DNA from 2 places in the Aristophania sp. ESL1142 genome. Region 1 is predicted to be linked to the other one. Evidence: riboswitches for the same ligand, from Rfam matches in the RefSeq annotation. Region 1 holds a riboswitch; the other holds the start of a gene.
What was found. Region 1 has a riboswitch for thiamine pyrophosphate ahead of thiC (phosphomethylpyrimidine synthase ThiC). Riboswitches for the same ligand answer to the same signal wherever they lie in the genome.
Positions count from the first base shown of each region.

Region 2: another riboswitch for thiamine pyrophosphate. It lies ahead of AC3B6P_RS02870 (TonB-dependent receptor); the one in region 1 lies ahead of thiC (phosphomethylpyrimidine synthase ThiC).

Region 1 is NZ_JBYLUH010000001.1:1,419,338-1,425,447, forward strand. It holds gene AC3B6P_RS06660 (fatty acyl-AMP ligase) at 1-494, opposite strand, end outside; gene alr (alanine racemase) at 740-1,828, shown strand; TPP riboswitch at 1,902-2,006, shown strand; gene thiC (phosphomethylpyrimidine synthase ThiC) at 2,098-3,870, shown strand; gene thiO (glycine oxidase ThiO) at 3,854-4,855, shown strand; gene thiS (sulfur carrier protein ThiS) at 4,852-5,049, shown strand; gene AC3B6P_RS06685 (thiazole synthase) at 5,051-5,842, shown strand; gene AC3B6P_RS06690 (thiamine phosphate synthase) at 5,839-6,110, shown strand, end outside.
Region 2 is NZ_JBYLUH010000001.1:638,190-644,299, reverse strand. It holds gene AC3B6P_RS02880 (heparinase II/III family protein) at 1-802, opposite strand, end outside; gene rpe (ribulose-phosphate 3-epimerase) at 809-1,462, opposite strand; TPP riboswitch at 1,589-1,700, shown strand; gene AC3B6P_RS02870 (TonB-dependent receptor) at 1,774-4,119, shown strand; gene AC3B6P_RS02865 (phosphotransferase enzyme family protein) at 4,123-5,268, shown strand; gene pnuC (nicotinamide riboside transporter PnuC) at 5,210-5,863, shown strand; gene AC3B6P_RS02855 (hypothetical protein) at 5,860-6,110, opposite strand, start outside.

The DNA.
Region 1 (6,110 bases):
GTCCAGCTCCCGATAACATCAGGAACGATCACAGCTTTGGCGCCTGCGCTCGCAATCATGCCGCGCAGGGTCTCTATATAGCCGTCCTTACCACCAAAAGCGACGGGTAATGGAAGCGGAGCAGGGACTAAACCAGCATATTGGCAGCCAAAGAAAATTCGTGCGAAATCGCCATCGCTTTCAGCAATAAGGCATACTCTGTCGCCAGGCCGTAAGCCAAGCCCCAGAAGACGTTTTGCTACTGAATGAGCCTGTTTGCGTAAAAGGCTATAGGGAAGGGCTTCTAGCAAAGTCCCCTTACCGGAATAAATATTGAATCCCGTTTGTCCCTGAGCAGCATAATCTAATGCTTCTGGAAAACTGGCGAAATCCCCATAACGGCGTACCAGCCCTGAACGGCTTGGCGTTGCACAAAGAGGACTGGTGGAAGTTTGCTTAGCCTCTGTCAAACCTTGACTAGCTCCCAATTGAACCACTTGAATGGTGGCTCTCATACTGACTTAACTGACTGGACTTTCACCCTCTGGAGGAAAAAGCCAACAACTCATAAACAACGAAAAGTTTAAATTTCCGACACGTCTCTAATACATAACCCTATCAGACCTCAAGGTAGATTAGACGTTTTTCATATTATAAAGTGATGAATCAGTCGATTTAGTGGCTCTAAAGCTATATAAAAACTTTAACATTTTGCAATGTGCCCGGCATTGAAACACGCATATAAGGAAAAGAATTTATCGTGTCATATGACCTGTCTCCTAGAAAAGGCCTTTTAACAGTTAACCTTGCGGCCATACAGAGCAATTATGACATACTCGCACAGCTCTCTCGAAAGGCAGATTGCGCTCCTGTATTAAAGGCAGATGCTTACGGCCTCGGTCTTGAGTCTATAGCGATAACGCTTTCAGATAAAGGCGCTTCGAGTTTTTTTGTAGCGCTTCCTGAAGAAGGTGAGGCTTTAAGAAAAATTCTTCCTTCAGCACAGATCTTTGTTTTGCATGGCTTCATGCCGGGAGAGGCAGGCTGGCTTGCGCATAAGAAGCTTGTTCCGGTCATCAATACAGTTTTGCAGGCATATGAATGGCTGGAATATTGCCGTGTTACAAAAAGGCCTCATCCTGCGGCGCTCCAGCTTGATACAGGTATGTCTCGTTTTGGGTTGAGCGAAAAGGATATGGAGTGTGACTGGCTGAGAAATCTGCCTCTGTGCCTTATTATAAGCCATCTTGCCTGTGCAGATGAGCCGGATCATCCAGCCAATATGGCGCAATTATCTCTTTTTGAAAAAATGGCAGCACCATTTCAGGGTGTTTTGAGGTCACTCTCAGCTTCTTCAGGAATCTTCCTGGGAGAAAAATATCATTTTGATATGGTTAGGCCCGGTGCCGCTTTATATGGAATTGCGCCACAGAAAAACACTATAAATCCTTTATCTCAGGCAGTTTCTCTAGAAGTTCCAGTTTGTCAGATCCGAGAGATCGAAGCCGACTCTTATATAGGTTATGGCTATAGCTGCCAGGTTACTCGCAAAACGCGTCTTGCAATTGTTAGTTTGGGTTACGCTGACGGGTTTTTCAGGCAGTTAAGCGGGAAGGGGATGCTTTGGTTCAATAATGTGGCGCTACCGGTCATGGGGCGTGTCTCTATGGATAGTGTCAGTGTTGATATTACAGCGCTTGAAGAAGACTCATTAAAAGAAGGAGACTATCTCACCGTAATCGGAGCCAGGCAGTCAGTTGATGAAGTGGCGAAACAGGCAGATACTATCGGTTATGAAATCCTGACCGCTTTAGGTACACGTTATACTCGGCGTTATATAAAGCAATAGAAACGTCATCACGTTATAGTGGGGTGAAATAATCAAACTTGACGCATGATATAAAGCCTTGCTACGCCATGATACATGTTCCGGGGGGAGTCCTAATACAGGGCTGAGATGGCATGGTGCCGAACCCTTTGAACCTGATCCGGGTCAGGCCGGCGAAGGAACGGGAAAGCACAGATAGCGTGGCCTCACGCTGACTGGAATTCTTATAAGATCGTCAACCATTGTGCCGGGTCTTTTACTCACACCAGTGATGCGTGGAGGGAAGATCAATGCAGGAATTTACAATTACCACAGGTCCGATCTGTGGATCTCAGAAAATTTATAGTCAGGCTTTTGGGCGGGAAGATATCCTGGTTCCTTTCAGGGATGTTGCTCTGGAAGATGATGAGCAGCCCTTTCAGCGTTTATATGATACGTCAGGCCCCTATACAGAGATTAATGCCGCTCTCTCTCTTGAGGAAGGTCTGCCTAAAATACGGGGAAAGTGGCTTGAAAAACGTGGTTTTGCAAGCCGTATAGAAGAGACCTCTACTTCATATGAAGAGGTACCTTTCTGTCCAGCCCATCATGTGGTCAGGGCAGGTTTTTCGGGCAAAAACGTTACTCAACTCGATTATGCGCGTGCTGGCATTGTCACTGAAGAAATGATTTACGCGGCATGGCGTGAAAATCTTGGTAGGGAAGAAGCGCAGAAAAACGGGCAAAAAGCGTCTTTGCGTGGCGAACATGTTGGAAAGGCCATGCCTGCTTATATCACGCCTGAATATGTGCGTGATGAGATTGCGGCAGGGCGTGCCATTATTCCAGGAAATATCAATCATCCAGAACTGGAACCCATGGTTATAGGGCGTAATTTTCTGGTAAAGATCAACGCGAATATTGGCAATTCAGCCGTTACATCGGGCGTTGCCTCTGAGGTGGAAAAAATGGTCTGGGCAACCCGTTGGGGAGCCGATACAGTTATGGACCTCTCTACCGGCAAGCATATCAGACAGGTGCGTTCATGGATTTTGAGAAATTCCCCAGTGCCGATTGGGACTGTGCCTATTTATGAAGCACTGGAACGTGTCGGCAATGATCCTCTTGCTCTGAACTGGGAAATTTTTCGTAGTGTTTTGATTCATCAGGCTGAGCAGGGCGTCGATTATTTTACAATCCATGCAGGCTTGCGTCTTGCACATATTCCTCTGACAGCCAGGCGTGTGACAGGGATTGTTAGTCGAGGAGGGTCGATTATGGCGCGCTGGTGTCTTGATGGGCACCGTGAGAGCTTTCTGTATGAGCATTTCGACGAAATCTGTGAAATCTGTCATCGATATGACATCGCCCTTTCCTTGGGGGATGGTTTGCGACCGGGCAGTATTGCAGATGCGAATGATGAGGCACAGTTTGCAGAGCTGAAAACATTGGGAGAATTAACCCATATTGCCTGGAAACATGGTTGTCAGGTCATGATTGAAGGACCAGGCCATGTTCCCATGAATCTCATTCGTGAAAACATGGAGAAACAGATAGAATTCTGTGCAGAAGCACCTTTTTATACTCTAGGGCCGCTTACGACAGATATTGCCCCCGGTTACGACCATATTACCTCTGCGATTGGGGCAGCAATGATCGGGTGGTTTGGTACAGCCATGCTCTGCTACGTTACACCGAAAGAACATCTGGGACTGCCAGATCGTAATGACGTCAAAACAGGTGTTATTACCTATAAATTGGCAGCCCATGCGGCTGATCTCGCCAAAGGTCATCCGGCAGCGCAACAGCATGATAATGCCCTTTCAAGAGCGCGTTTCGCCTTCAGATGGGAAGATCAGTTCAATCTTGCGCTTGATCCAGATACTGCACGGGCATTTCATGATGAGACCATGCCAAAAACTGCTCATAAAACAGCCCATTTCTGCTCTATGTGCGGGCCAAAATTCTGCTCTATGAAAATTTCTCAGGATATTCGTGATGATACGGTCCGGCTGGAGGGGATGAAGGAAAAATCTGAAGAGTTCCGGAAGCAGGGAGGGGCTCTTTATGTCGAAGCTGTATGAAGGATCGCCTTCAATAGGAATTATAGGCGGCGGAGTCGCAGGATTTGTCACGGCATTGAGTCTACAGGATGCCGGTTATGGTTCTGTCCACCTTTATGAAAAGACCGAGGCCCTGGGAAAAGATACCTGTTCCTGGTTTGCCGGAGGGATGATTGCGCCATGGTGTGAGCGTGATGGGGCAGATGACCTTGTTCGAGACAGGGGTGTTGAATCCCTGTCATGGTGGGAACGCCATTATAAAGGTTTGAAACAATGCGGGAGTCTTGTCCTTTCAGCAGCACGGGACAGGAGTGAAATCATTCGTTTTGCACGTCGGACGCAGGCGCATGAATCTGTTGATGAAACAGCGATCGGGCAGTTGGAACCAGCTCTCGCAGGTTGTTTCCGAGAAGGGCTTTTTTATCCTGAAGAGGCGCATCTCGATCCGCGTTTTGCCTTGCCTGCTCTGGAAGAGACTTTCCTGAAAAGCGGTGGGAAGGTGACGCGGGGGCACGCAGTGACAGCAGATGACCTCAAAGAAGAGGTGGTTATTGATTGTCGCGGTTTATCAGCGCGAAACGATCTGCCCCGACTGCGTGGGGTAAGAGGAGAAATGATCCGTATCCACTCGACAGAAATAAATTTTACGCGTCCGATTCGACTTCTTCATCCACGGCAGCCTGTTTATGTGGTTCCGCGGTCTGAAGGGATCATTATGATTGGGGCAACGAGTATTGAAAGTGACAGCCAGGTGCCTGTTACTGTCCGCTCAGCCTATGATATGCTTGAAGCTGTTCAGCGTCTTCACCCGGCATTGGGGGAGGCGGATATCATTGAAATGAGTGCTGGCGTTCGTCCAGCCTACCCAGATAATCTTCCTGAGATTGAGAAAAAAGGCCGTATTATTTACGCCAATGGTTTGTACCGCCATGGCTTCCTCCTTTCTCCCTGGTGTGCCCGGAAAGTCGTGGCATGTGTGGATCAACAGATGGGAAGAACGATATGAACACAATTCTCGTCAATGGTGAGCCTTATGCTTTAAGTTCCTCTATCCTCACGCTTCTGGAAGAATTGGAGCTGCGTGATGCTATCGTTGTTACTGCTCTGAATGGTGTTTTTGTACCTGTTACAGAACGGGAAAAAGCTTTTCTGAAAAGAGGGGATGAAGTAGAGATTCTTGCCCCCATGCAGGGAGGATAATATGACGCTAAGCTTGTATGGTGTTGAAGTTTCGTCACGTTTCCTGCTGGGTACAGCCCGGTATCCATCCCCTGCCATGCTGGAAGATGCCATAAAAACTGCAAAGGTCGATATTGTCACGGTTTCATTGAGGCGTGAAAGCCTGGGGCTTAACAACACACCCAAAGGAAGTGGCCAGGCTTTCTGGTCTCTGGTCCGTCAGATGGGAGTACGGGTTTTACCTAATACTGCTGGATGCCAGTCTGTCAGGGAAGCCATTACGACTGCTCATATGGCTCGTGAGATTATGCAGACTGACTGGATCAAGCTTGAGGTCATTGCTGATGATATGGCCTTAAATCCCGATGTGTTCGGACTGGTTGAAGCGGCGCGTATCCTTATAGAAGAGGGATTCTCTGTGTTTCCCTACACTACCTCGGATCTGGGCGTGGGAGAGAAGCTCCTGCAAGCAGGGTGCCAGGTTCTAATGCCTTGGGCAGCGCCGATTGGAAGCGGTCAGGGACTTTCTGACATTAACGCTCTTCAGGCTTATCGCCAGCATTTTTCATCTATACCCTTGATTATTGATGCAGGTATCGGTCGTCCTTCCCAGGCGGTAGAAGCCATGGAGCTTGGTTATGATGCAATATTACTTAATTCAGCTGTAGCACGTGCCGGAAATCCTGTCTTAATGGCACATGCCTTTGCTCAGGCTATTGAAGCAGGGCGGGCTGCTTATAAAGCGGATCCTATAGAGTCTTATTGGGGCGCTGTGCCTTCAAGTCCTCTCGTCGGGAAGGCGTCCCTTTCATGAAAAGAAGTTTGCCGGACACATTTTACCCGATTGCCGGAACGTCTGATGAGGTGGCGGAAGCCGTAAAAGCAGGGGCACGCTTTATCCAGCTGCGTAATAAAAGCAGTGATGAAAATCTGTTGAGAGATGAAATCCGCTCGTCACTGAAAATATGCGCGCGTCACAATGCTGCTCTGGTCGTTAATGACCATTGGGAACTCGCCTTATCGGAAGGTGCTCCTTATATTCACCTTGGTCAGGAAGATATGCTGACAGCTGATATTGCGCT
Region 2 (6,110 bases), 780 kb from region 1:
CGAGTTTCCCATCACCATGACGAAAAAAATCAAGGACCGGCCATGTTTTTTCCAAAGCCTGTGTAATGAGAAAAGGCACGGAAACTTCCATAGCCGTGTACATCTCAGCAAAATTCTGTAATTCTTCTACCGTTTGGAGTTGCGCCTCCGGACTGCGTTCAGCCACTGTTCCATCAGCTAAAATCAAACGCTCCAGTTCAGGTTTAAGATAACGCTGAAACCTGAGCAAAAAACCCTGCTGTTCAGGCAACACCATAAAAACTGCCAAAAGCCCGCGCAAAGCGGCCAGTCCCTCCCATCCTTGGGGAGGAAGGGGTAAAAGGGCTGCGAGAATACGCCCTTCTCTGAGCATGGTTTCCAGAACGTGTTTCTGCGTCTCCTGCGTGGCTGTTTCAAGGCAGAATTCATAATGGCCCAACCAATTTGCCAGACGCTGCCCCATTAAATATCCGTCCTGGGCCAACGCATCAGTGGGAGGAACGTCACACCAGGCCTGGATAAAGCTACGCGCACAGAGCCGTGCTTCATTCGTCCCTAAAGCTCTGAGATCACGTAGCCAGACAAAGCTATAAAGCCACCGTCTCGTCTCTTCAGGCCAGGAACCCTGCCATTTTTTCTGAGAGGGAAATCCGTATATTTTCTGGTCAAAACGGCATCGTCCGCCAACAAGGAGGATCCCCTGCTCTTCGTCACCTTGTCTGATATCTCTATATTGAAACGCCGGCCTTGAAGAAGCCTTATGATGGATCGGCAGAGATGCCATCATAAGCTTCAGCTGGCGCCATAATGTATGGCGATCCATCATCCTTTATGATCGACGCGAAACATTAATCAAACCCTCAATGGCAGCCCTACGGTCAGGTTTCCCAAAAATGGATGAGCCTGCTACAAGCAACGTCGCCCCTGCTTCTACAACACGGGGTGCCGTATCTTCGTCGATGCCTCCATCAACCCCCAATATAATAGAGCGCCCCGTTTTCTTGATCATTTCGGATAATGTACGGATTTTCGGGAGCTGCCCTTCCAGAAAACTTTGCCCTCCAAACCCCGGATTAACGCTCATGACAAGAATGATATCAACAATATCCATCACTTGTGAAAGCGCTTCAGGTGGCGTTGCCGGACAAATGGCGACCCCCGCTTTGCATCCTAAAGCATGGATTGTCTGCAAGGACCGATAAAGATGGGGGTTCCCTTCACAATGCACGGTAATATGATCCACCCCTGCCTTTGCCATTTCTTCAAGGTAAGGATCGACAGGAGCAATCATTAAATGGGCATCAAACTTTGCTTTGCTAAAGGGACGCAGCGCCTTGATAACAGGCATACCGAACGTAATATTTGGGACAAAATGTCCATCCATCACATCAAGATGGACCCATGGGGCTAATGCGATATCTTCAAGCTCATGACGTAAATTAGAAAAATCCGCTGATAAGAGGCTAGGGGCAATAATTGGCATGCGAACTCCGGCCTTTTCTGCGTTATAAGATAATGGGTTAATACCACTTATCCTATGGTAAACAGGAGGTAATTTACAAGACAAAACCCTTCATGGACTCTTAATTATGGTTTCCTTATAAGTAGGGAATGTTCCGAGGGGTGTCTCTATTATGAAAAAAGAGGCTGAGATGGCAGAGCCGGACCCTTTGAACCTGATCCGGCCCATACCGGCGAAGGGACAGGAATTACTGCCAGAAGAACCCACTGGCCCCTGAACTGACGCCACATATCCGGATCTTTTCCATCGTTTGTTCGGGGAGAAGATTCCTTTTGCGTACGCCTTTTTATCTATCTTTTTATAGCATTACGACAATTTACATTTTGGGTTCTTTTCCGGCTCTAGCCCAGAACAACCACGCAGATTCCCAAAAAAATACCACACCACCCCAAATAGAAGTCCTGACCGTCAAGCGGCCCAAAGAGATATTATTACGTGGTGGAGGTCTTATAACCCCTCAACATGGCACTCAGGCACGCAGTGTCATAGGACGCCCTTTAATGGACGTCATTGCTCCAACCTCAACAGCTTTCCAGATTATCAGCACAACACCTGGTGCCAATATCGCCCTTTCTGATCCTTTTGGTCTGTCCCCCCAGACCAATATGAGTCTGAGAGGGCTTAATTCAGATTCAATAGGTGCTGTCCTTGAAGGGATGCCCATGAATGATCTGGCTTATTATGTGCTTTCCCCAGGACAGTTCGCCGATTCAGAGAATTATGGTGAAGTTGCTCTCCAGCAAGGCTCAGCTGATCTCGACAGTCCTGTGCTCAATGCCACGGGAGGGCTTTTATCCATGCACTATCGTGACCCTTCCCTCAGAAAAGGAGGAATGACCTCTTTCTCCTATGGTTCATATAATATGAGACGCGGCTTTCTGCGTCTGGATACAGGAGAACTCGGCCAGAGCGGAATCCGTGGTTTTATCTCTTATTCCAATAGCTATAGCGAAAACTGGCGTGGTGCCGGAGATGATTCCCGCCACCATATTGATTTCAAGTTCATCAAAGAATGGGGAGAAGGAAACAGGGTCAGCCTTGTTGGGTCCTGGAATCATGTCCTTAACAGCTATTATCCCGAAGTAACGTCAGAAAGCTGGCGTCAAAACGGTATCCATGGCGCTAATAACCTCACCCAGCACTATGACAAGAACCACCCAACCAGTAACGAAAATTACTGGAAATTCTGGCGTGACCCCATGGATACACTTTATGTTGGGGCTCCTGTACATGTCAGATTTGATGAGCATTTTTCCCTTGATCTGACCCCTTATGCCCAGCGGGCTTATGGTAGTGCTCCTTCGGGAACGGTGCTTAATGCCACAGGCAACGCCATGGGCAATGAGAGAGTGGGGGCTATCTCCCTGCCTGACAATGCAAATACGGCAATGGCACGGGCAGATTATACCCAGATGAGCTACCGTTCCGGTTTTACAGCAGCCCTGCATGCCAGAGTGGGATGGAATAACTTTGTTCTTGGATATTGGTACGATTATTCAGATGACCATGAACGCCAGACTTTCAATCCCGCTGATGAGAATGGCTATGCAGGCTCTATCTGGGGGCATGGTCCTCATATTCATCTTCCTGACGGTCGCCTCCTGAAGGGGGCAGATTTCCATACAATGGCGCAGGTCAATGCCATTTTTATCGGAGATCATATTTCACTCTTTCATAACAAGCTTGCCATGGATGTAGGCTTCAAGGAGGTTATGCTGACACGCACAGGGAGTAATAACCTCCCCGGGCCGCAATATCACGTGGGACATAATAGTGCGCAGCCACTTCCACGTTTTGGCCTCAGATGGAATTTCACACCTAAAGATCAACTCTTTTTCAACACAACAACCAATTTTCGGGCTCCTGCGGTCACAGCCTATTACGACAGCTACGAGATCACTTCCGCCGCAGCACTTGGGAAAGGTTCTCCAAGACTTAAAGACGAATATTCCATCGCAGAGGAAATAGGCTATCGCCATAATGGCACGGTCATGACAGGCAGCATCACGTTCTTTAATTATAATTTTACTAACCGCCAGATCATGACGATCCTCCGGCAGAATAACTCTGAAATGTCTTCAACCATCAATGCTGGCGGTCAGACAACGCGCGGTGTGGATATTGAACTAGGAATACGCCCCTGGCATCATATTAGCCCCTATCTGTCTTTCGAGTATCTTAATACTACCATCGACAATAATATTGCCGTAAGCGGTGATACGCTCCATACTGCCGGGAAGATTGCTGTCCGCAGCCCCCATGTGCAGGGTGCTTTGGGGCTCCGTTACGATAATGGTCACATATTCGGACTTTTCACGGCCCGTTATACGAGCAGCCAATATGCCACCTTTATGAATGATGAGAGAATGCCATCTCACATCACAGCTGACCTGAATATAGGCTATCGCTTTTCCGATTATGATCGTCTGAAAGCGCCAACCCTGATGTTGAATTTTCTGAATCTTACGAACCAGCATTATCTTTCAGGTATTGCTTCTCCACAGCTTAATGCACACCAGACCGTGGGCCAACATGGAACACTCATCGCCGCAAATGCCCCTCAATATTATATTGGCGGAGGTTTTGCGGTTCTCTGCTCAGCAAGAACGGGGTTTTAGGTCATGACTGAAACGTCACCAATAGAGGCTCTGGGCCTTGATGACAGGACACATGCCAGGGATTGGGACTTATTAAGTCCACGTGTCAGTAACGACGTTTTAAGTTATTACCGGACATTGCAGAAACCAGCAGACATACTCTGGCACAGCCCTCGGGCTTTTTCTTCTGCTGCGCTTGTCCGCCTCGATAGAGAAGAAAAAATTTTTATCAAACGCCATGATGCACGACTGCGCCCGCCCGGGATCCTACAGGAAGAGCATGATTTCATTTTTCATCTAAAAAAAAATGACTTTCCTGTTCTTACGCCACTCATAAACAAAAAGAGACAAACAATTACGGTTACAGAAGCCGGTGTGTTTGAACTCTATTTACCCATGCCGGGCGAAGATCTTTATCAGAAAACCCTGTCATGGGAACCTTATCATTCACAACGCCATGCTTTTTCTGCGGGCCAGCTTCTGGCACGTCTCCATAAAGCCAGCATAGACTACAAAGCATCTGCGCGACGGACGAGATTTCTTGCAGCACCCCTTACCCCACTTCTTTCTCATTCTGTGCAGGAAAGTCTGATTCACTGGATATCTGGACAGGCAGGGCTGGAGACAAGCTTGCAACAGTGGAACTGGAAAGAAGAGCTATTTCCACGCCTGGAAGCCTTCCATGCTCCATTACGCCCTTTTCTTGACCAGATCCTGCCTCACTGGGGACATGGAGACTGGCATGGCTCCAATCTGGTCTGGCAACAAGACGAGGCTGTCTCTGCTTTTGACTTCGGCCTGAGCGACCTCACCTGTATAAGTTTTGATATCGCTATTGCCCTTGAACGCAGCTTCATTCGCTGGATGGATTGCCAGAGCCACAATGCAGCTTCTTATGCCTTAATGACGCCTTTTTTATATGGATATTATCAGCGCAATCCTCTTTCAGAAGTAGAAAGGAAACTCATTTCTCTCCTCTTCCCTCTGGCACATATTACCTTTGCTCTTTCTGAGATCGCCTATTACGATAATCTGGCTCAGGACAGGGTTACTGCTGATATCGCCTACAGAAAATATCTCATTGGCCATCTAGATTGGTTCGCTGGGCCTTATGGCCGGTCTTGCCTTTCGAAACTCGGCACAATCCTTAAATCCCTTCCGGAAATGTGAAACCCTCACCAATATGTATGAATATTTTGGCGTCATTCTCAGCATTGTCGGTGTGTTACTTGCGACTCAGAGGTCCCTCTGGCATGGTCCTTTTTCCATTTCCGCCTGTATGTTGTACGGCTGGATTTTTTTTCAGACGAAACTTTATGCCGATGCCATTTTGCAAGGACTTTTCCTTATTGTTGCCCTTTATGGCTGGGGGGCATGGGTCATCCAGTATATCCGCCAGAAACAACAGCCACAGGCACCCGCTTATCTCATTATAAAACCTATAACAACCAGCGCCCTTTTTATCGGTTTAGGAGCAACAATAACTGGCACAATATTATGGGGCTCAGCACTCCAGTACTGGACAGATGACCCCCTGCCCTTCCTCGATGCTGGTTTAAGCAGTGCCAGTCTCGTTGGGTCTTTCTGGACCGCCAGACGATACCGCGCCAACTGGATTTTATGGATTGTTATTGATTCCGTCTATTGCGGGCTTTTCATCGACCGTGGCCTTTACCCCACCATGGGCCTTTACGCAGGGTTTGTCCTTATCTCAATTTATGGCTACAGAGCTTGGAAACACGAAAACTCAGAAACGGAAAGTTAAGGCTCTTCTGCCAATTTCTGAATCCGGATTAGTTTTCCGGAAGCATTATAATAAAAGATAACCTCCCCTTTCCGCTCGGCATACCCATCAGGAAGCCCCCCTTTTGTACGGAAAATGAGGCGTAATTTATCAGGTTCTTCCTTAACTGTATCGCCCCTGGGCACATAATGAAACATACTGAAATCCGTGTATTTATGAACAATACCCGAAGAACGATAAAGCTGGTCCATCGTGGGTTTCTTCTTGA